Regions from separate parts of the Xanthobacter aminoxidans genome, predicted to be linked through region 3. Evidence: predicted binding sites of a transcription regulator. Region 3 holds the regulator's gene; each other region holds the start of a gene.
The links. The regulator LexA, encoded in region 3, represses DNA repair genes until DNA is damaged. The targets are predictions, from matches to a motif close to TGTTCNNNNTGTGTTCNG.
Positions count from the first base shown of each region.

Region 1: the regulator LexA is predicted to act here: its motif matches at 4,606-4,623, upstream of V5F74_RS19240 (YifB family Mg chelatase-like AAA ATPase).
Region 2: the regulator LexA is predicted to act here: its motif matches at 3,609-3,626, upstream of def (peptide deformylase).

Region 1 covers NZ_JBAFUS010000004.1:101,584-108,642, forward strand. The annotation lists gene recN (DNA repair protein RecN) at 1-378, shown strand, start outside; gene arfB (alternative ribosome rescue aminoacyl-tRNA hydrolase ArfB) at 397-819, opposite strand; gene V5F74_RS19230 (GNAT family N-acetyltransferase) at 875-1,993, opposite strand; gene V5F74_RS19235 (hypothetical protein) at 2,321-2,929, shown strand; gene V5F74_RS19240 (YifB family Mg chelatase-like AAA ATPase) at 3,013-4,545, opposite strand; gene V5F74_RS19245 (class I SAM-dependent methyltransferase) at 4,690-5,472, shown strand; gene V5F74_RS19250 (polyhydroxyalkanoic acid system family protein) at 5,479-5,790, opposite strand; gene gshB (glutathione synthase) at 5,904-6,848, opposite strand; gene V5F74_RS19260 (YraN family protein) at 6,927-7,059, opposite strand, start outside.
Region 2 covers NZ_JBAFUS010000004.1:292,458-299,516, reverse strand. The annotation lists tRNA gene V5F74_RS20090 (tRNA-Leu) at 1-8, opposite strand, end outside; gene V5F74_RS20085 (enoyl-CoA hydratase) at 143-913, opposite strand; gene mutM (bifunctional DNA-formamidopyrimidine glycosylase/DNA-(apurinic or apyrimidinic site) lyase) at 1,041-1,919, opposite strand; gene V5F74_RS20075 (DUF2200 domain-containing protein) at 2,044-2,397, opposite strand; gene V5F74_RS20070 (DNA recombination protein RmuC) at 2,409-3,563, opposite strand; gene def (peptide deformylase) at 3,664-4,182, shown strand; gene fmt (methionyl-tRNA formyltransferase) at 4,220-5,143, shown strand; gene truA (tRNA pseudouridine(38-40) synthase TruA) at 5,161-5,898, shown strand; gene V5F74_RS20050 (hypothetical protein) at 6,040-6,390, shown strand; gene trxA (thioredoxin) at 6,467-6,787, opposite strand; gene addA (double-strand break repair helicase AddA) at 6,874-7,059, opposite strand, start outside.
Region 3 covers NZ_JBAFUS010000002.1:1,127,398-1,134,456, forward strand. The annotation lists gene gltX (glutamate--tRNA ligase) at 1-1,132, opposite strand, end outside; gene V5F74_RS14300 (ComEC/Rec2 family competence protein) at 1,369-3,543, shown strand; gene lexA (transcriptional repressor LexA) at 3,664-4,374, opposite strand; gene V5F74_RS14310 (molybdopterin molybdotransferase MoeA) at 4,533-5,747, opposite strand; gene moaC (cyclic pyranopterin monophosphate synthase MoaC) at 5,803-6,288, opposite strand; gene V5F74_RS14320 (DUF2147 domain-containing protein) at 6,406-6,819, opposite strand; gene trpC (indole-3-glycerol phosphate synthase TrpC) at 6,909-7,059, opposite strand, start outside.

The DNA.
Region 1 (7,059 bases), on a different contig from region 3:
GCGCGCTTTCTCCTGGCGCTGAAGGTGGTGCTGGCGGATCGCGGCTCGGCCCCGACGCTGATCTTCGACGAGATCGACACCGGCGTGGGCGGCGCGGTGGCGGACGCCATCGGCCAGCGCCTCGGCCGTCTCGCCGAGCGGGTGCAGGTGCTGTGCGTGACCCACGCGCCGCAGGTGGCCGCCCGGGCGCGCAACCACCTCCTCATCGCCAAGGCGAGCGCCCTGGACGTGGTGGACCCGGATGCGCCGGTGACTACCCGCGTCAACGCCCTCACCGCCAGCACGCGGCGCGAGGAGATCGCCCGCATGCTCGCCGGTGCGACCGTGACGCAGGAGGCCCGGGCCGCCGCCGACCGCCTGCTGAAGGCGGCGCGCTGACCGGCTCCTGAAGGCGCCTCAGTCCGAATCCGGCTTCGATTGCCGCATGGATTTCACCTGACCCCGCCGGTCCTTGGCGGCAAGGCGCCGCTCCTTCGAGGCGAGGGTGGGGCGCGTGGGCCGTCGCACCGGCATGACCACGGTGGCGGCGCGGATCAGCTCCACCAGCCGCTCGATGGCATCTTCCCGGTTGCGTTCCTGGGTGCGGAAGCGCTGGGCCTGGATGACGATGACGCCATCCTGTGTCATGCGCCGGCCGGCGAGGCGGGCGAGGCGCATCTTCACGCCCTCCGGCAGGTTGGGCGAGCGCGACGCATCGAAGCGCAGCTGGACCGCGCTCGATACCTTGTTGACGTTCTGCCCGCCCGGCCCGGACGCGCGCACGAAGGCGAGCTCGATCTCGTCCTCGGCGATGGCGATGCGGGGCGTGATCTCGATCATGGCGCCCTCTCCTGAGGGCGCAGCTTATGCACGGCCCGGCGCGGCCTGCCAACGCTCAGATGGCGTGGCGATTCGCGGTGGGGCCGAAATGCTCCACATAGCGCGGGCTGATGACCGAGACCGGCAGGATGATGAGCACATCCGTGGTGCCGAACTGGTGGTCCACCACGGCGCCGTCGCCGACGAAGCCGCCGAGCCGCAGATAGCCCTTGATGAGGGGCGGCAGCGCCTGCAGCGCCTTCTTCATGTCGATGTCGGCCTTGGCGATCCGGTTCATGGAGACGTGCCGGCCTTCGACGGCCCGCGCGCGCCACTCTTCCGGGGCCATGGCGTTGTGGTGCAGGAAGGACAGCGGCAGGTCGAGTTCCGCCGGGTCGGTGCCCTCGAGGCTGGCGCAGCCGAACATGGCGTCGATCTTGTTGCGCAGGATGTAGGTCCACACCCCGTGCCACAGCAGTTCGACGGTCCGCTTGTTGCGGTAGGGCTTGAGCACGCAGGAGCGGCCGAGTTCCAGGAAGCGCAGGGTCGGATGGGCGGCGATGACCCCGCCCACATCGAACTCACCCTGGGTGTAGAAACCGCCGTGGCGGTTCGCCACCTCCTGCCGCAGCAGGCGATAGGTGCCCACCACCTTGGGCTTGCGCCGGCCGAGCACGATCTTCCCGGCGTCGTGGTCCAGCACCAGGATGTGGTCGCAGATGGTGTCGAAGCTGTCCATGTCGCGCCGGGCGAGGCGCGTGGTGGCGTCGGGGGTGGCCGACATCTCCTCGTAGAACACCTTGTAGCGCAGGCGCTGGGCGCGGCGCACGTCGCGCGCGGTGCGGGCGAGCCGCACCTCCAGCGCGCCGAGCCGGCCGAGGACGATGCTCTCCGGCGCGGTCGGCACGGCGTCGCGGTGGCGCAGGCCCGAATAGGCGCGGAAATCCGTCACCAGCTTCTGCGGCGCCGGCATGGCAGGGCGCGCGCCGGGTGCGGCGTGCTGCGGCCGCAGGAAGGGGAAGGCACCGGGCTCGGTCCCGAACATGGGCGTGGCGCCCTCGCGGCCGAAATCCTTCTTCAGGTCCTTGGCGAAATCGCGGGCGAAATCCCGCGCCGCGTCGCGGGCGACGTCGAAGCCGCGGCCGAACAGGGCTGGCAGGTTGAAGCCGGGATCCGGCTGTCCCATTCTTTTCATCGCAACGAGCCCCACTCCGGGCCGCCGCCGACGGCGGGCGTGCCTCACCCAACGCTTGGTATCGCTCCTCCGCCCGTGCGCCGTCCAGAGCGTAACTGCCCGGCCGACGCGCCGCACTGGCTGCGAGGAGCGACCTGGAAGTTGCCCCGCTTCAGGCGGGTGCCCAGGACTTGAACGCCAGCATCACCATAGTTTTCCGACGCGATTGTGACAATGGGTGGACCCGCCGCGCCAGCGCCTCGCGATCCCGCCTTGCCGCTACGACGCCTCAGGTGATAGCGGCAGGCTCCCGGCGCGTCCGCGCCTGTGATTCGTTGGGGGGACGACATGATTTCCACGCGCATGCACCTTTCGGCCGCGCTCCTTGCCGGCCTCGCACTTGTGGGGCCGGTGGGCGCTCAGGCGCAGCAGCGTCCGATGCCGGTCGAGGTGACCCAGGTGCTCGTGCAGGGCATCGGGCAGGTGAACGTGCTCGCCTACAAGGCCAAGTTCGTGTCGGCTGATCCCGTTACCCGTCGTGTGGTGCTGGAAGATCCTGCCGGCCGCCGCTGGGCGGTGATCGCGCCCCCGCTGCTGGGCGACCTCTCGCTCTACCGGGTGGGAGAGAACCTGCTCATCCGCGTGGCGCCGGGCGTCGTCACCGCGCTCGGCAAGGCGCACCAGGGCAAGCCGGGCGAAGTGATGGCGGAGGTCGTCATCACGGACGGCCTGCCGGGCTGGCCGGAGGGCTTCGGCATCCGCGAGGTCACGCTGACCTCCATCTTCGTGGGCCTCGACCCGGCCGCCGGCACCGTGACCTTCGAGGGGCCGGACGGCAACGTCCGCGTGGTGCGCGCCGCCAACGACAAGGTGCTCGCCGACGTGCAGAAGGTGCAGCCGGGCGACCTCGCCCAGATCACCTATATCGAGGGCCTCGCCGTCAACGCCATGCGCTGAGGCGGCAACCTGTCCGCTCCCGTCCGGCACCGCTGCGGTGCCGGACAATTTCTGCGCGGCAGCCGGTCTACGCCGCCGCAACTTTAGGCCGCCGCCCTGGGCCGTTCCGCCGCGGCGCGATAGGCGAGGGCTTCCGCCAGATGGCGGCGGCCGACCCCGTCCGCGCCATCGAGATCAGCGAGGGTGCGCGCCACCTTCAGCACGCGATGATAGCCGCGGGCGCTGAGCCGCATGGCGTCGGCGGCATCGCGAAGCAGGATCGCTCCGGCCGAATCGGGCGTCGCCACCGCCTCCAGCAACGGCCCGGAAGCCTCGGCATTGGTGCGCACGTCCGGTCGGCTGAGGGCGGCATAGCGCTCCAGCTGGATTTCCCGCGCCATGGCGACGCGGGCCGCAATCTCCCGCGAGCCTTCGGCCGGGGCCGGCAGCACGAGGTCCGAGGCCGAGACCGACGGCACCTCGAGATGGAGATCGATGCGGTCGAGGAAGGGTCCGGAGAGCCGCGCCTGATATTCGTCGGCACAGCGTGGTCCGCGTTTGCAGGTGAAGCCAGGCTCCCCGGCGCGGCCGCAGCGGCAGGGATTCATGGCGGCGATGAGCTGGAAGCGCGCGGGATAGGTGACGCGATGGTTGGCGCGGGCGATCAGGACCTCGCCCGATTCCAGCGGCTGGCGCAGGGAATCGAGCACCTGCGGCGTGAATTCCGGCAGTTCGTCGAGGAACAGAACGCCATTGTGGGCGAGCGAGACCTCGCCCGGCTTCGCCTTGGCCCCGCCGCCCACCATGGCCGCCATGCTGGCCGAATGGTGCGGGGCGCGGAACGGGCGGCGGTCCATCAGCGCGCCGTCCTCGATGGTGCCGGCCACCGAGGCGATCATCGAAACATCCAGCATCTCCGCCGGCGACAGCGGCGGCAGGATGGAGGGCAGGCGCTGCGCCAGCATGGACTTGCCTGCACCCGGCGGGCCGACGAACAGGAGATTGTGGCCGCCGGCAGCGGCCACCTCCAGCGCCCGCTTGGCGGTCTCCTGGCCCTTCACGTCGCGGAGGTCGAGCATGGTGTCTCCCGGCGGCTTCATCCGTGGCTCGGGCCGGCCCATCACCTGGCGTCCGGTCATGTGGTTGGCGAGCTGGATGAGGGACTGCGGGGCGAGGATGTCCATGTCGGGGCTGGCCCAGGCGGCCTCGGCACCGCACGGGGCGGGGCAGATGAGGCCGTGCCCGCGCGCATTGGCGCCGATGGCCGCCGGCAGCACGCCGGCCACGGCCGCGATGGCGCCGTCCAGGGCCAATTCGCCCACGACCGTGAAGCCGGCGAGGGCATCGCCGGGGATGGCACCGATGGCGGCCATCAGCCCCAGCGCGATGGGCAGATCGTAATGGGAGCCTTCCTTGGGCAGGTCGGCGGGGGCGAGGTTCACCGTGATGCGCCGCGCCGGAAGGGCAAGCCCTGACGCGATGAGCGCTGCGCGCACCCGCTCCTTCGCCTCGGTCACGGCCTTGTCGGGCAGGCCGACGATGGTGAAGGCCGGCAGGCCGGCCGCCACATGCACCTGAACATCCACCGGGCGCGCCTCGACGCCCTCGAACGCGACTGTCGCCACCCGCTGGATCACAGCCGCCCCCTGCCTGCTGCCCGTCTGCATCTCAAGGTAGCGGAGGGCGGGCGCGCTCGCAAGAACGAAAGAAGAACAATCGTACTTGCGTCAAGCGCCGCCCCGGCTATGCTGGAGGTAGCAAGAGGATCGGGGAGAACAGTCATGGCCGCCGAAGGTGCAGGCGTGCGCAGTCACGAGGCCCATGTGGTCGAGATGTTCGGCCCGCAGGCCGCCGCCTATGTGGCGAGCGCCGTGCATGCGCGGGGTGCTGATCTCGATGCGCTCAAGGCCCTCGTGGAAGAGGCGCGGCCCGCCCGGTTGCTCGATCTCGGCTGCGGCGGCGGGCATGTGAGCTTCACCGCCGCGCCGTTCGCGGGCGAAGTGGTGGCCTACGATCTGTCCGAGGACATGCTGGGCGCCGTCGCGGCCGAGGCCAAGGCACGCGGGCTCGCGAACATCGCCACGCGGCAGGGCGTCGCCGAGCGCCTGCCCTTCGCCGACGGCAGCTTCGACATGGTCGCCTCGCGTTACAGCGCGCACCACTGGCGGAATGTGCCGCAGGCCCTTGCCGAGGTGCGGCGGGTGGTGAAGGCGGGCGGGCAGGTGGTCATGATGGACGTGATCGCGCCCGAATGGCCGGTGGCGGACACCTTCCTCCAGACGGTGGAATTGCTGCGCGATCCCTCCCACGGACGGGACTACAGCCCCTCCGAATGGAGCCGCATCGCCGAGGAGGCGGGGTTCCGGGTGGTGCGCACGGCGCACCGGCGCCTGAGGCTGGAGTTCGCCTCCTGGGTGGCGCGCATCCGCACGCCGGAGCTGCATGTCGCCGCCATCCGCTCGCTGATGGCGGGCGCCAGCGCGGACGTGGCAACCCACTTCGAGTTCGAGGCGGACGGCTCCTTCTCCATCGACACGCTGACGCTGGAACTGGAAACGGCCTGAGCCGGCCTATTTCTTCTCCAGCATCAGGCGGCCCTGCTTCTGGATGAGGTCCTTCGCCTTGCGGGCGACCAGATCCAGCATGAACGGCAGCTCCACGGAGAGGTGCACCGCATCGTCCGCCACCTGAAGCTTGCCGCTCGCCGTCTGTCCCAGCGCGGCGATGCGGAAGTCCAGCTGCTCTCCGGTCCAGGTTTCCTCCAGGATGGAGATGTGGCGCGAGAAGCGGTCGCGCACGCCGGTCAGCCCCGCCTGGAGGCGCCGCGTCGCCTCGGCCTTGCCGAGGCGGTGGGGGATGGAGGCGGTAAAAGGCTGTCCCATGGTCGGTCCTGTGATGTCCGGGGGTGCGTCCTGACGGATAACGCCCGCAGCCGCACGGCGGTTCGCGCGGCGGGCCGAGGGCGCCGCCGCGTTGGTCTCGATTGGAAGGTGCCTCAGGCGGCGCGGCGGGCCTCGATGCGGTCCCAAATCTGCGCCGCGATGTCCGGCCCGCCCAGGCGCTTGATGGCGCGCAGGCCCGTGGGGGAGGTCACGTTGATCTCGGTGAGGTTGCCGTCGATCACGTCGATGCCGACGAAGATGAGCCCCTTCTCGCGCAGCGAGGGGCCGATGCGGGCGCAGATTTCCAGCTCGCGGTCTGTGAGGTCGGTGGGCCGCGCCGCGCCGCCGCGCACCATGTTGGAGCGCAAGTCGCCCTCGCTCGGCACCCGGTTCACCGCGCCTGCCGCCTCGCCATCCACCAGGATGATGCGTTTGTCGCCGTGTTTCACCGCCGGCAGGAAGCGCTGGATCACCCACGGCTCGCGGAAGGTGGCGGAGAAGAGGTCGTAGAGCGAGCCGAAATTGAGGTCGTCGGCGGTGAGGCGGAACACCGCCGCGCCGCCGTTGCCATAGAGCGGCTTCATCACCACGTCGCCGAACTCGGCGCGGAAGGCCTTGATCTCGGCGAGGTCGCGGGAGATCAGGGTCGGCGGCATCAGGTCGGGAAATTCGGTGACGAAGATCTTTTCCGGCGCGTTGCGCACATGGCCGGGGTCGTTCACCACCAAAGTCTTCGGGTGAATGCGCTCCAGCAGGTGGGTCGCCGTCACATAGGCCATGTCGAAGGGCGGGTCCTGGCGCATCAGCACCACGTCCATCTCGGTGAGGGGAATGCGCTCGCGCGCGCCGAGGGTGAAGTGGGCGCCGGCCTCGTCCTTCACGGTCAGCGGCTCCACGGCCGCGAACACTTGGCCGTCGCGCATGGCCATGCGGTCGGGCGTGTAATGGAACAGCGCATGGCCCCGCCGCTGCGCCTCCAGAAGGAGGGCGAAGGTGGAATCCCCTTGAACATTGATGCTGGCAATGTGGTCCATCTGGACCGCGACCTTCAGGGCCATGGCAATCTCCCGCTGGCCCGATTGGGCCTCGCTGTCTCGGCTTTATCTATAGGCGGGTGGCGCGCGCCGCCACTCGGCTCAGAACTCCATTTCAAAAGCACCGGGCAGGTGCTCGGCCTCGCCCGTGCGGGCGAGGAGCACCGCGTCGAAGCGCATGTTCAGCATTGAAAGCTCCGGGTGCTCGGCGAGGTAGGCCTCGGCCGCCGCCGCA
Region 2 (7,059 bases), on a different contig from region 3:
ACCTGGGCCCCGTCCGGTTGGGGCCGGATCGGAGCGCGACACATAGAGGGGGTGCGGCTTGCTTGTCAACACGCTCCTTGCGCTCTGTCGCGGAAAGATGGGGAAGGCGGGTGCGGCCGGTGGGGCGGCACCCGCGTCTGCGTCAGCCCTTGAAGTTGGGCGGGCGCTTTTCGATGAAGGCGCTCATGCCTTCCTGCTGGTGGGCGAGGCCGAACTGGGACTGGAACACCCGGCGCTCGAAGCGGATGCCCTCGGCAAGCGACGTCTCGTAGGAGCGGTTCACCGCCTCCTTGGTCTGCATGGCGATGGGCAGCGACATGCCGGCGATGACCTTGGCGACCTTCAGCGCCTCCGTCATCAGCTCGGCGGCGGGGATGATGCGCGAGACGAGGCCGGAGCGCTCGGCTTCCACCGCATCCATCAGCCGGCCGGTGAGGCACATCTCCATGGCCTTGGACTTGCCGACGAAGCGCGTGAGGCGCTGGGTGCCGCCCGAGCCGGGCATGACGCCGAGCTTGATCTCCGGCTGGCCGAACTTCGCCGTGTCGGCGGCGAGGATGAAGTCGCACATCATGGCCAGCTCGCAGCCGCCGCCCAGGGCGAAGCCGGCTACCGCCGCGATCACCGGCTTGCGGGTGCGCGAGAGGCGCTCCCAGGAGGTGATGTAGTCGTCGAGATACGTGTCCGGATAGGTGAAGCTCTGCATCGCCTTGATGTCGGCGCCGGCGGCGAACGCCTTCTCCGAACCGGTGAGGATGATGCAGCCGATGGCGCGGTCGTTCTCGAGCACGTCGAGGGCGGCGTTCAGCTCGTTGATGAGCTGGGCGTTGAGCGCGTTGAGCGCCTGCGGGCGGTTCAGCCGGATGATGCCGACCCGCTCGTCCACCTCCAACAGGATCGTCTCGTAAGCCATCCTCATCTCCTCCTGAGCCGGCGTGACGCCGGTCGATATCCTGCGCCGCGCGCGCGGAACCGTGCTCTAGCGCTTCCGCGCCGGCATGCGAAGTGGCAGCCTCGCACAGCGGCCGTGCGGGGCTGCGCTATCTCTGACAGACCGGGCAGTAGAAGGTGGAGCGCCCGCCTTGCACGATGCGCTGGACGATGCCCTTGCAGTGCCGGGTGCGGCAGGGTTCGCCCTCGCGGTCGTAGACGCGGAAGGTGTGCTGGAAATAGCCGAGCTCGCCGCTCACCTGCTTGTGGTCCCGCAGCGAGGAGCCGCCGGCCTGGATGGCCTCGCGCAGCACGTCGCGAATGGCGGTGACGAGACGCTCGACCCGCGGCGTCGGCTTGCCGTCCTTCGTGACGATGGTGTGGGCAAGGCGGCGCGGCGAGAGGCCGGCGCGGAACAGTGCCTCGCAGACATAGATGTTGCCGAGGCCCGCCACCAGCTTCTGGTCCAGCAGCGCGGCCTTCAGCGACGTCTTGCGGCGCGCGAACGCGCCCGCGAGATAGTCGGCATGGAAGGCGTTGCCCAGCGGCTCCGGGCCGAGGCCCGCCAGAAGCGGATGGCTCTCCAGCCGGTCGTAGGGGACGATCAGGATGGCGCCGAAGCGGCGCGGATCGTTGAAGGTCACGGTGGTGCCGCCGGCGAGGTGCAGCACCACATGGTCGTGCGGCCCGGCGGCGGCGCGGGGATAATGGAAGGCCCCGGGGCGGAGCGCCTTTTCGCCCTCCACCCGGATGGAGCCGGACATGCCGAGGTGCAGGATCATCACCTCGCCGCCGTCGAGGTCGGCGAGCAGGTATTTGGCGCGGCGGCCGATGGCCTCCACGCGGCGGCCGGCGAGGCGTTCGGCGAAGTTCTCCGGCAGCGGCCAGCGCAGGTCCGGGCGGCGCGCCTCGGCGCTTTCGATCACGGCGCCCTGCAAGACGGGCATCAGGCCGCGGCGGACGGTTTCCACCTCGGGCAGTTCGGGCATTTCGTCCTTAAAGGTCACGGGCGCGCCCCAACCGGCGCGCGATTCATCTCAGGCGTCAGCATCCCGCCTCGCAGGCCGCCGCGCAAGATGCCGCAACCCCCGACCGGGGCCGCATCAACAGGCCTCAGCCCTTGCGCAGGATCTTCTCCAGCGGCCGCCCGCGCGCCAGTTCGTCGATCAACTTATCGAGATACCGCATCTCCCGCATGGTCGGCTCGGCGACCTCCTCCACCCGCACGCCGCAGACCACGCCCGTGATGAGCGCGCGGGCGGGATTGGGGGCGGGGACCTGCGCGAAGAAGGTCTCGAAATCGGTCTTTCCGGCAAGGAGGGTGGCAAGCTCGGCGTCGGAATAACCGGTCAGCCAGCGGATCACCGCGTCCACCTCCGCCGGCGTGCGCCCCTTCCGCTCGGCCTTGGCGACATAGAGGGGATAGACGCTGGCGAAGCTGGTGGTGGTGATGCGGTGCTTCGGCATGGCGCCGGCCCTCACTTGGGCGGCGGGGAGGACGCCGGACCGGGGGTGTCGAAGTCGAGCTGCTCCAGCCTCAGCCCGCGCCGGGCGATCTTGTCGGCGGAGATGATGACGCGCTGCACGTCGTCACCCACCTGCGCGAAATGCTTCGCGAGGTCGCCCACCCGCTCGCGCAGGCGGCTCACGTCCTCCACCAGGGCGCCGACCTCGGCCCGCACGCGGTCCGCCTCCTCGCGCATGCGGGCGTCCTTGGCGATGGCCTGCACCACCTGCACGGCCAGCATCAGGAGCGATGGCGAAACCAGCACCACGCGCTGGCGATAGGCCTCCTGCACCACGCCGTCGAAATGCTCGCTGATCTCGGCATAGACGGATTCGGACGGCACGAAGATGAGCGCTACGTCCTGCGTCTCGCCGGGGATGAAGTAGCGCTCGGCCACGTCATAGACGTGCTTCAAGAGATCGTTGCGCAGGCGCTGGCCTGCGGCCTTGCGATGCTCGGCGGATGGCGCCTCGCGGAAGGCGGTGACAGCCTCCAGCGGGAATTTGGAATCGATGAGCAGCGGGCGCGCATCCCCCGGCAGGAAGATGGCGCAGTCCGGCCGCTTGCCGTTGGAGAGGGTGTACTGGAAGGCGAAGCTTCCGCGCGGCAAGCCATCGGAGACGATGGCCTCCATCCGCGCCTGCCCGAAGGCGCCGCGCGCCTGCTTGTTGGCCAGCGTCTCGCGCAGGGAAACCACCTGCGCGGAAAGATCGCCGAGCGTGCGCTCGGCCGTCTCCACCATCACGAGACGCTCGGCGATACGCGTCAGGCTTTCATGGGTGGCGCGGGCGGCGGTGGAGAGGGTCTCTCCCAGCCGATGGGAGGTCTGGTCGAGCCGGTCGGAGACGGCGCGGGCCAGCTCGCTCTGCCTCTGGGCGAGGATCTCCGTCATGCTCTGCACGCGGCCGGCGGTCTCGGACTGGACGCGGACCAGCTCGCGCAGGCGGCGATCCATCTCGTCGCGCCGGAGTGCTTCCTCTGCGACCGCGGCGGCGCGCGCCCGCGACTGGCGCACGAGGCTCACCAGCACCAGAAACAGCAGCAGCGCCAGCACCGCCGCGGCGACCGCAGCCGCCTCGGCCACGGTGAAGGGCCGCCCGCCGAAGGTGAACAGCACAACCGGCATGCCTTGCTCTTGCGTGAACCTTCTCTTCTTACGTGATTCTCTCATCTGAACAAACGGCGAACATGTTGACCTATGCGGCAGCTTCGCTTATCTCGCTCGAATGACGATCCGGCCCATCCTCATCATCCCCGAGCCCAAGCTGCGCACGCTTTCCACCCCGGTCGAGAAGATCGACAGCGAGGTGCGCAAGCTGGTGGAGGACATGTTCGAGACCATGTACGACGCCCCCGGCATCGGGCTGGCGGCCATACAGGTGGGCGTGCAGCGCCGCGTCATCACCATCGATGTCGCGCGCGACGGCGAGAACAAGAAGCCCATCGCCCTCATCAATCCGGAAATCATCGCCGCCTCGGAAGAGACCTCCGTCTACAGCGAGGGCTGCCTCTCCATCCCCGAATATTACGAGGAGGTGGAGCGCCCGGCGAAGGTGGCGGTGCGCTTTATGGACGTGGAGGGCAAGACGCGGGAGGTGGAGGCCGAGGGCCTGTTCGCCACCTGCGTGCAGCACGAGATCGACCATCTCAACGGCGTGCTCTTCATCGATCACATCTCCAAGCTGAAGCGCGACCGGGTCATCAAGAAATTCACCAAGCAGGCGAAGCACAAGGCCGAGGCCTGATCCCGCTGCGGCGGGAGATCACGGGACACGAGGGTCCATGCGCATCGTCTTCATGGGTACGCCGGATTTCGCCGTGCCCACCCTCTCGGAGATCGTCGGGCGCGGCCACGAGGTGGTGGCGGTCTATACCCGCGCCCCGGCCCCGGCCGGCCGGCGCGGGCTCGACCTCACCCCCTCCCCCGTCCATGCGGTGGCCGAGCGCTTCGGCCTGCCGGTGTTCACGCCCAGGAGCCTGAAGGGCGAGGAGGCGGCGGACGCCTTCCGTGCCCATGAGGCGGACGTGGCGGTGGTGGTGGCCTATGGCCTCATCCTGCCGCAGGCCATCCTCGATGCGCCGCGCCTCGGCTGCCTGAACCTGCACGGCTCGCTGCTGCCGCGCTGGCGCGGCGCCGCGCCGATCCAGCGGGCCATCATGGCCGGCGACACGGAGACCGGCGTCGCGGTGATGCAGATGGAAGCGGGGCTGGACACCGGCCCCGTGGGCCTCGTGGAGCGCATCCCCATCGGCCCGGACATGACCGCCGGCGAATTGCACGACCGCATGATGGTGATCGGCGCCGACCTCATGGGCCGGGCGCTGGCCGCGCTGGAGCGCGGCGGGCTCGGCTTCACGCCCCAGCCGGCGACCGGCGTGGAATATGCCGCCAAGATCGAGAAGGCGGAGACCCGCATCGACTGGTCAAAGCCCGCCCAGGAGGTGCACGACCGCATCCGCGGCCTCTCCCCCTTCCCCGGCGCCTGGTTCCCCCTCGGGCCGGACGAGGCGCGGGTGAAGGTGCTGCGCTCGACGCTGGCGGAGGGCTCCGCAGCGCCCGGCACGGTACTTGACGACCACCTCACCATCGCCTGCGGCGCGGGCGCGGTGCGGCTCGTGGAGCTGCAGAAGGCCGGCAAGCAGCCCATGGGGGCGGACACATTCCTGAGGGGCAATGCCGTCCCGCCCGGAAGCCGGCTCGCCTGAGGGCGGCCAGACCCGCCATGCCCCGCTACAAGCTCACCATCGAATATGATGGCACCCCCTTCGCCGGCTGGCAGATGCAGGCGGAGCTGCCGACCGTGCAGGGTGTGCTGGCCGAAGCCTTTCAGCGTTTCTGCGGGGAAAAGGTGACGGTAGCGGGCGCCGGGCGCACCGATGCCGGCGTCCATGCCACCGGGCAGGTGGCCCATGTGGATCTGTCGAAGGACTGGCGCACGGATACGGTGCGCGACGCCATGACGGCCCAGCTTCGGCCCCATCCGGTGGCGGTGCTCTCCGCCGAGCTTGTCCCGGACAGCTTCGACGCCCGCTTCTCCGCCACCAGGCGGCACTACCTCTACCGCATCGTCAACCGCCGCCCCGATCTCGCCCTCGACCGCGACCGGGCGTGGCGCATCCCCCAGAAGCTCGACGCCGAGGCGATGCACGACGCCGCCCAGCGTCTGCTGGGCAAGCACGATTTCTCCACCTTCCGCGCCGCCGAGTGCCAGGCCGCCTCGCCGGTGAAGACGCTGGACCAGCTGGATGTGTCCCGCCACGGCGACGAAATCCGCGTCGTCACCTCCGCCCGGTCCTTCCTGCACCATCAGGTGCGCTCCATGGTGGGCTCGCTGATGCGGGTGGGGGAAGGCCGCTGGAGCGCGGACGATCTCGCCACCGCCCTCGCCGCCGCCGATCGCACCCGCTGCGGCCCCATGGCCCCGGCAGCGGGGCTCTATCTCGCCGCCGTCAGCTATTGAGCCGCTCCGTTCCGCCGGCTTGAGCCTTGCTGTGGGTAACATCCTGGTGACGTTCACGACGTCGCAGGTTGGAACGGTCGGGCACCCTTGAGCATTTCCACTGGGAAGACACCTCAGGGGCGATAGAGGACAACGGGTCCGATGTTCAGTTTCCGTATGCCGCGCTGGCAGCCCGCGCGCCGCCGCGTCCCCCTCTCCCTCGCCCATCTGGTCGCCCGCGCCGTGCCGGGTGCGCCGTGCGGCTGGGTCTTCTTCGACGGCAGTGAAACCCGGATCGATACGCAGGAGGGTGAGACCGTCATCGTTCCAGGCGGCGCTTTCTTCCCCCGCGAGGCGCATCGCTTCGCCAATGAGGGCGAGGCGCAGGCCGAGGCGGCCCGGCTCAACGATGCCAGCCTCTGCCTCGACCGCCCATGGCGGGTACGCCCTGCCTCCGCGTTCACGGTGGAGCGCGTCTCTCCCTCAGGGAAAATGCTGGCAAGGCACGGCTGAGGCCTGTTCAAGCCCCCCAACAAAAACAAAAAAGCCCCCGAATCGGGGGCTTTTTCATATTCGGCGGAGTCGAAGCTCAGATCGAGCCGTTGATCCACTGCACCAGCTTGGCCTTGGGGGCGGCGCCCACCTGACGGGAGGCGATCTTGCCGTCCTTGAACAGGAGCAGGGTGGGAATGGACATGATGCCGTACTTGGATGCCGTCTGCGGATTCTCGTCCACGTTCAGCTTCACGATGCGGACCTTCTCGCCCAGCTCGCCGGAGACTTCCTCCAGGATGGGGGCAACCATGCGGCAGGGGCCGCACCACTCCGCCCAGAAGTCGACGATGACCGGCGCGCTGGACTTCAGCACGTCCTGATCGAAATTCTGATCGGAAACCTTCTCGACGGCCATGACATACCTCGTAGGGCAGAACGGGGAGAACCACTGGATGTTGGGGGAGAACGTAGGTAGCCCCTCCCCTCCCCGTCAAGGCGGCTTCACGCGCCCTTGACGCCGTGGGAGGCGAAAGGCGGGGACGGAACACCAAGCTTCGTCAGCGCCGCGGCGAGCCGGGAGGGAATGAGCGGCACCACAAGCGGCCCCGCCGTATAGATCAGGCGCGCTTCCACCGGCCGCCCGCCGAACGCCTGCGACAGAATGGCGCCATAGACGGCGAGCTGGGA
Region 3 (7,059 bases):
GCTCGACGAAGATGAACTCGGCATTGTCCAGCAGCTCTACCAGCGTCTTCGCCCGCTCCTTGAGCCCCGGCATGGCGGCGGCGAGCTGGGCGCGGCGGGTGTCCGTCATGCGCGGCAGGCGGTGCTCCGCGTCCGGCAGATAGGGCACCAGCGCGTCGATGGCGGCCAAAAGCTCGGCATCGCTGGAGGCGCGCATATAGTGGCCGTTGAGGCTTTCCAGCTTGGCAAAGTCGAAGCGCGCGGCCGAGCGGCCCACCTTGTCGAGGTCGAAGAATTCGACCATCTCGTCGGTGGAGAACACCTCCTGGTCGCCGTGGCTCCAGCCGAGGCGCACGAGATAGTTGCGCAGTGCCGCCGGCAGATAGCCCATGTCGCGATAGGCATCGACGCCCAGCGCCCCGTGGCGCTTGGAGAGCTTGGCGCCATCCGGCCCGTGGATGAGCGGGATGTGGGCCATGCGCGGCACGTCCCAGCCGAGCGCGCGGTAGATCTGCGTCTGGCGGGCGGCGTTGGTGAGGTGGTCGTCGCCGCGGATGATGTGGGTGACGCCCATGTCGTGGTCGTCCACCACCACCGCTAGCATGTAGGTGGGCGTGCCGTCGGACCGCAGCAGCACGAGGTCGTCGAGGTCCTTGTTGGGGAAGGTCACGGTGCCCTGCACCATGTCGTCGATCACCGTTTCGCCCTCCTGCGGGGCGCGCAGGCGAATGACGGGCGCGCGATCGGCCGGCGCCTCGGAGGGGTCGCGGTCGCGCCAGCGGCCGTCATAGCGCGGCGGGCGGCCCTCCTTGCGGGCCAGCTCGCGCATCTCGTCCAGCTCCTGGGGCGTGGCGTAGCAGCGATAGGCGTTGCCCTTCGCCAGCATCTCCGCCACCGCGGCCTGATGCCGCTCGGCGCGGGCGAACTGGTAGATGGGCTCGCCCTCCCAATCGATGCCGAGCCAGGAGAGCCCCTCGATGATGGCGTCGATGGCCTCCTTGGTGGAGCGCTGGCGGTCCGTGTCCTCGATGCGCAGCAGCATCTTGCCGCCGGTGTGGCGGGCATAGAGCCAGTTGAACAGCGCCGTGCGCGCCCCGCCGATATGCAGGAAGCCGGTGGGCGAGGGGGCGAAGCGGGTGACGATCTGCGACATCGGGCGGGGCTCGGCGGGATTGGGTCCGCTTGGACGGGAGACGCGCGGGCGGCCCTGCGGAACGCAAACCGAACCACATGGCGCGCGGGAGGCGCCCGTGTAGCATAGAGGCGGGGCACAAGGAACATGGGGCGGGGATGGGCGCGACCCGGCCCGGCCCCCGGCGGGCGGGGATGGACGAGCGGGCTTCAGGCGGCGCGCGGGCAGGGGGACGGGGAGCTGCGGGCGCGCTCCCGGTGCTTTCCACGCGTGGGCTTTCACGCCTCGCCGACGCGCTGAAGGCCCGCATCGCCCATGACGTGGCGGCCGAGGCGGCGTCCGGCCGGCTGATCCTGTGGCTGCCGGCCGCCTTCACCGCCGGCATCCTGCTCTATTTCGGCGCCTCCACCGAACCTTCGCTCACCGCGAGCCTCGTCCTTGTGGCCCTGTTCGCGGCGGCGGCCTGGGGGGCGCGGGCGCGGCCGGTGATGTTCGGGGCCGCCGCGGTGCTCCTCGCCACCATGGCCGGCTTCGCGGCCGGCGGGGTGCGCACCGCGTTCATCGCCCACGAGATGGTGGTGCCGCCCAAGACCCCGGTGCGCCTCTCCGGCTTCATCGAGCGGGTGGAGCGGCGGACCACCGGCGACCGCATCCTGCTGCGGCTCAATGGCGACGCCGTGCGCGGGCTGAAAAACGCGCCGGCGCTGGTGCGCCTTTCGCTCCGCAAGGGATGGGCGCCGCCGGTGGGGAGCCATGTAACCCAGCTGGCGCAATTGCTGCCGCCCTCCGGCCCGGCCATGCCGGGCGCCCATGATTTCGGCCGCACGCCGTGGTTTCAGGGCATCGGCGCCATCGGCTACGGGCTCGGCCGACCCAAGGCGGCGGCGCCGCGCGATCCGCCTTTGTCCGTGCGGCTCGCCATGGCGCTGGACGGTGTGCGCCAGAGCCTGTCGGACCGCATCCGCGCCTCGCTTTCCGGCGTGCCGGCAGAGGTCGCGGTGGCGCTGGTGGCCGGCGACCGCTCCGGCATTCCGCGCGCGGTGGAGGAGAGCATGCGGGTGTCCGGCCTCTCGCACATCCTCTCCATCTCCGGCCTGCACATGGCGCTGGTGGCCGGCACCCTGTTCGCGCTGGCGCGGGGCCTGCTGGCGCTGGTGCCGGGGCTGGCTTTGTCGTGGCCCATCAAGTCATTCGCGGCGCTGATCGCGCTGTCGGGCAGCGCCTTCTATCTCGTGCTGTCGGGCAACGACGTGCCGGCACAGCGTTCCTTCGTGATGACGGGGCTGGTGCTGGCCGGCGTGCTGGTGGGGCGACCGTCCCTGTCGCTGCGCTCGGTGGGTGTCGCGGCGGTGGTGGTGCTGGCGCTGACGCCGGAGGCGGCGCTGGACCCGGGCACGCAGATGTCCTTCGCCGCCACCCTCGCCCTCGTTGCCGCCTATGAAAGGCTTCAGCCTTTGCGGGCGATACCCCGGCCGGACGGCATCGCCGGAGCCGTAGTCTCCTGGGTGGCGGTGCTGGTGGCCGGCACGGCGCTGACTTCGCTGGTGGCGGGGTTGGCGACGGCGCCGTATGGCATCTTCCACTTCCAGCGGGTGGCGCCCTATGGGCTTCTCGCCAATCTCGCGGCGATGCCGGCCGTGTCCTTCCTTGTCATGCCGGCGGGCCTCGCGGGCGTGCTGCTGATGCCGTTCGGCTGGGACCATCTGGCCTGGCCGGTGATGGGCCGGGGCATCGAGATCATGACGGCGGTGTCCGACTGGGTGGGGACCCTGCCGGGGGCCGATATCCGCGCCGCCTTCGTCGGTGCCGGAACGCTGCTCTGGCTCTCCCTCGCGCTGCTGGCCCTCTGCCTGCTGCGGGGCGTTCTGACCCTCGCGGCGCTGGTGCCCCTCGGCCTCGCCGCGCTGGTGGCGGGAACGCCGCTGAAGCCGGACCTCCTCATCGCGCCCGATGCGCAGACGGTGGCGGTGCGGATGCCGGATGGACGGCTTTCCGTGCTCGGCGCCTCGGGCCAGAAGCTGGTGGTGGAGCAATGGCTGACGCGGGAGGGCGACCGCCGGACGGCCGGCACCAAGGACCTCGCCTCCGCCTTCCTGTGCGACCCGCTCGGCTGCACCGCGCCGCTGCCCGGCGGCGGCACCATCGCCGTCTCCCGGCGCGCGGAGAGCCTGGAGGCGGACTGCCTGAATGCCCGCATGGTCGTCACCCGCGATGCCCCGCCTCGCGCCTGCCCGGCCGAGGTGCTGACACCGGAAAAACTCGCGCGGACCGGAACGCTCGCCTTCACCCTGCGCGATGGTGCCCTCGTGGCCGAGCGAAGCCGCAGCCCCTCGGTGTCCCGGCCGTGGATGGCACCGCTGCCGCCGGACCTCGCATCCGAGCGGGGGGCGGTCGATGCGGGCGATCCGCAGGCCGACGCCACCGCTCCCTGACACGACAATTGCCAGGCGTCGGGGTGAGGGGCAACGCCTTCAAAAAAGCGCAGGCGCCCGTTGAGCGTGGACCACCGCGCCCCTCACCCCGTTCCGGATCTCCCGCGGGAGAAATAAGGATCAGTAGCGGCGCATGAGGCCGATCAGACGGCCCTGGATGCGCACGCGGTCGGGACCGAAAATGCGGGTCTCGTAGGCCGGATTGGCGGCCTCCAGCGCGATGGAGGCGCCCTTCTTGCGCAGGCGCTTGAGGGTGGCTTCCTCGTCGTCCACCAGCGCGACGATAATGTCGCCGGTGTCGGCGGAATCGCACTTGCGGATCAGCACCGTGTCGCCATCGAGGATGCCGGCCTCGATCATGCTGTCGCCGCGCACCTCAAGGGCGAAATGCTCGCCGGAGCCGAGCATCTCGGGCGGGATGTTCAGCGTATGGCTGCGGCTCTGAATGGCGGAGATGGGCGAGCCGGCGGCGATGCGGCCCATGACCGGCACCGAGACCACCTGTCCCGCCTCGTCATCCTCCGCCACGGGGCGGACCTTGCCGAGGCTGCCCTCGATGACCGAGGGCGAGAAACCCCGCCCTGCGGACCGGGCGGAGGCGAGGCCCGGCGCCACGCTGTCGGGCAGGCGGACCACCTCCAGCGCGCGGGCGCGATTGGGCAGGCGGCGGATGAAGCCGCGCTCTTCCAGAGCGGTGATGAGGCGGTGGATACCGGACTTGGAGCGCAAGTCCAGCGCTTCCTTCATCTCGTCGAAGGAGGGGGGAACACCGGTCTCCTTCAGCCGCTCATGGATGAAGCGCAGAAGGTCATATTGCTTCCGAGTGAGCATTCCCTGGCCCCGTTCCTTGCACGCACCGCCGCGGAACAGGCGCTCTCGGCCGGTCCCGATTCAAGGCGCATCCCGCCCGGTGCGCCGCGAAACAAATCATGAACAGTCTTTATCTGTTCCTTTTGTGTTCCGCAAGTGGTGAAGGCTCCGTTAAGGGCTCAATCCGCGAAGGGAATAATCTCGCAGGGGTCTCCGACGCGGCCCGCCGGGGCGAAAGGCGGGCGCACCAGAAGGCAGTCGGCGGCGGAAAGAATGCTCAGCATGGCGCTGTCCTGCGAGGTGCAGGGGATGGCGTGGATCGAGCCATCCGCCCGGCGCTCGAGGGTCGCGCGCATGAAATCGCGCCGCACGTCATTGGGCGGCAGGTCCGCCGCGAGGCGCGCCGGCACCGTCTCGGGGCCGGGGCGGGAATCGCCCTGCAGGGCGCGGATGAGGGGGACGAGGTAGACCATCCCGCAGACGTGGGACGACACCGGGTTGCCTGGCAGCCCCAGCACCCGCACGGTGCCGCGATGGCCGAACATCAGCGGCTTGCCGGGCCTGAGCGCGATCTTGTGGACCGAGAGATCGACCCCTTCCGCCTTCAGCGCCGGGGCCATGAGGTCATGATCGCCCACCGAAGCGCCACCGGAGGAGACGACGAGATCGAACTCGCCGGAGAGCGCCCGCGCCACCACGGCGCGGATGGCGGCGAGGTCGTCCTTGATGAGGCCGAGGTCGGTCACATCGGCGCCGGCGCGGCGGGCCAGTTCCGCGAGGCCGAAGGCGTTGGAGACGACGATTTCGCTGTCGTTGCCGGTGCCCTGGCCCGGCAGCACCAGCTCGTCGCCGGTCTGAAGCAGCGCGACGCGCGGGCGGCGGGCGACCGGCACCGTCGCATGGTCCATGGCGGCGGCCAGCATGATGTCGCGGCCGGTCAGCCGCCGGCCCGCGAAGAGGCCGGGCGCGTCGGCGGAAAAATCACAACCGCGCTTGCGCACGTTGCGGAGCGCGGCGGTCGGGGCCGTGGTGGTGATGGTGTCGCCCTCGCGGGAGACGTTCTCCTGAATCACCACCGTGTCGGCACCTTCCGGCACCACCGCGCCGGTGAAGATGCGCACGGCCTGCCCGGCGCCCACCGTGCCCGCGAAGGGGCGTCCGGCGGCGGATTCGCCGATGACCGCGAGGCGGGCGGGCGTCTGCGCGATATCGGCACCGCGCACGGCGTAGCCGTCCATGGCCGACATGTCGGCGGGGGGCTGGGTGCGGCGGGCCGCCAGATCGCGCGCCAGCACACGGCCGGCCGCGGCCTGCACCGGCACATCCTCCACACCGAGCGCAGACACGCCGGACGTGATGAGCGCAGTGGCCTCCTCGACGGTCATGAGCGCCATGGCGCGGCTCCCTCACTCTGCCTGAACGCAGGTCTTGTCATGGTGGCGGACCGGCTCAGGCCGCGTCGGTGGCGCGGAAGTGGCCGCTGCGGCCGCCGGATTTCTCCAGCAGGCGAATGCCTTCAATGCGCATGCCACGGTCGGCGGCCTTGGCCATGTCGTAGATGGTGAGACAGGCCACGGAGACGGCGGTGAGCGCCTCCATCTCCACGCCGGTCTGGCCCGTCACCTTGGCGCGGGCCGTGACGTGGAGGCCGGGCAATGCGGGATCGGGGGAAACCTCCACCTCCACCTTGGTCAGCATCAGCGGATGGCAGAGGGGAATCAGCTCATGGGTGCGCTTGGCCGCCATGATGCCGGCGATGCGCGCCACGCCCAGCACGTCGCCCTTCTTGGCGTTGCCGGAGAGGATGAGATCCAGCGTCTCGCGCGCCATCACCACCTGCCCCTCGGCCAGCGCCTCGCGGGTGGTCGCGTCCTTGTCGGACACGTCCACCATGCGGGCGGCGCCCTGTTCGTCGAGATGGGTGAGGCTGGCCATGGCCGTCGCGGTCTTCCCGGATTCGATGTCGGGGGGAAGATGGCGTCCGCGGCGGCGCCTGTCCACCGCCGCAGGAGCAATGCGGCGGAAAGGCAGTGTTGCCGGGTTGGGTTCAGGTCAGCGCAGGCGGGTCCACACCTGCGTCTTGCACAGCGGGACGACCACGCAGCCGCGCAGCTTCAGGGTGTTGTCGCCATCCATGGTGATGGTGCCGGAATAGGTCTTGCCGTCCTCGGCATTGTAGATGCTGCCGCCGCTCCATTCCTGCGGGCCGCCGGAGAAGCCGGTGAGGATGGTGAGGCCCTTCAGCGCCCGTCCGCGCAGCGAGGCGTTGGAATTGTTCACGTCTTTCAGCGCCGGATCGGCCTTCAGACCCTCGGAGGAAACGAGGCGGCCGCACAGGCCCGCGCCGCACTTGGAGATTTCCACCTGCCCGCTGCGGGTGGGAGTCAGCCACAGGCCGGTCGGGTCCGCGGCGAAAACAGGTGTGGCGAGAAGGGCGGCGAGGCCGGCAATCGCAAACGTCTTCATGAAGCTCCTCCCTTGCGTGCGGCCTCTTGCGGGCCGCCTCACGTATTAAAGAGTAACTTCACGTATACGGCAAGACGAGGTGGCGAGGCCTATGTGGCCAACAGCTGGCAGGTCGCGGACGCGACATCCTCCTGCCGCATCAGGCTCTCGCCCACGAGGATGGTGCCGATGGCCACCTGCGCCAGCCGGGCCACATCCTGCGGGGTGAAGATGCCGCTCTCGCCGATGACGATGCGGTCC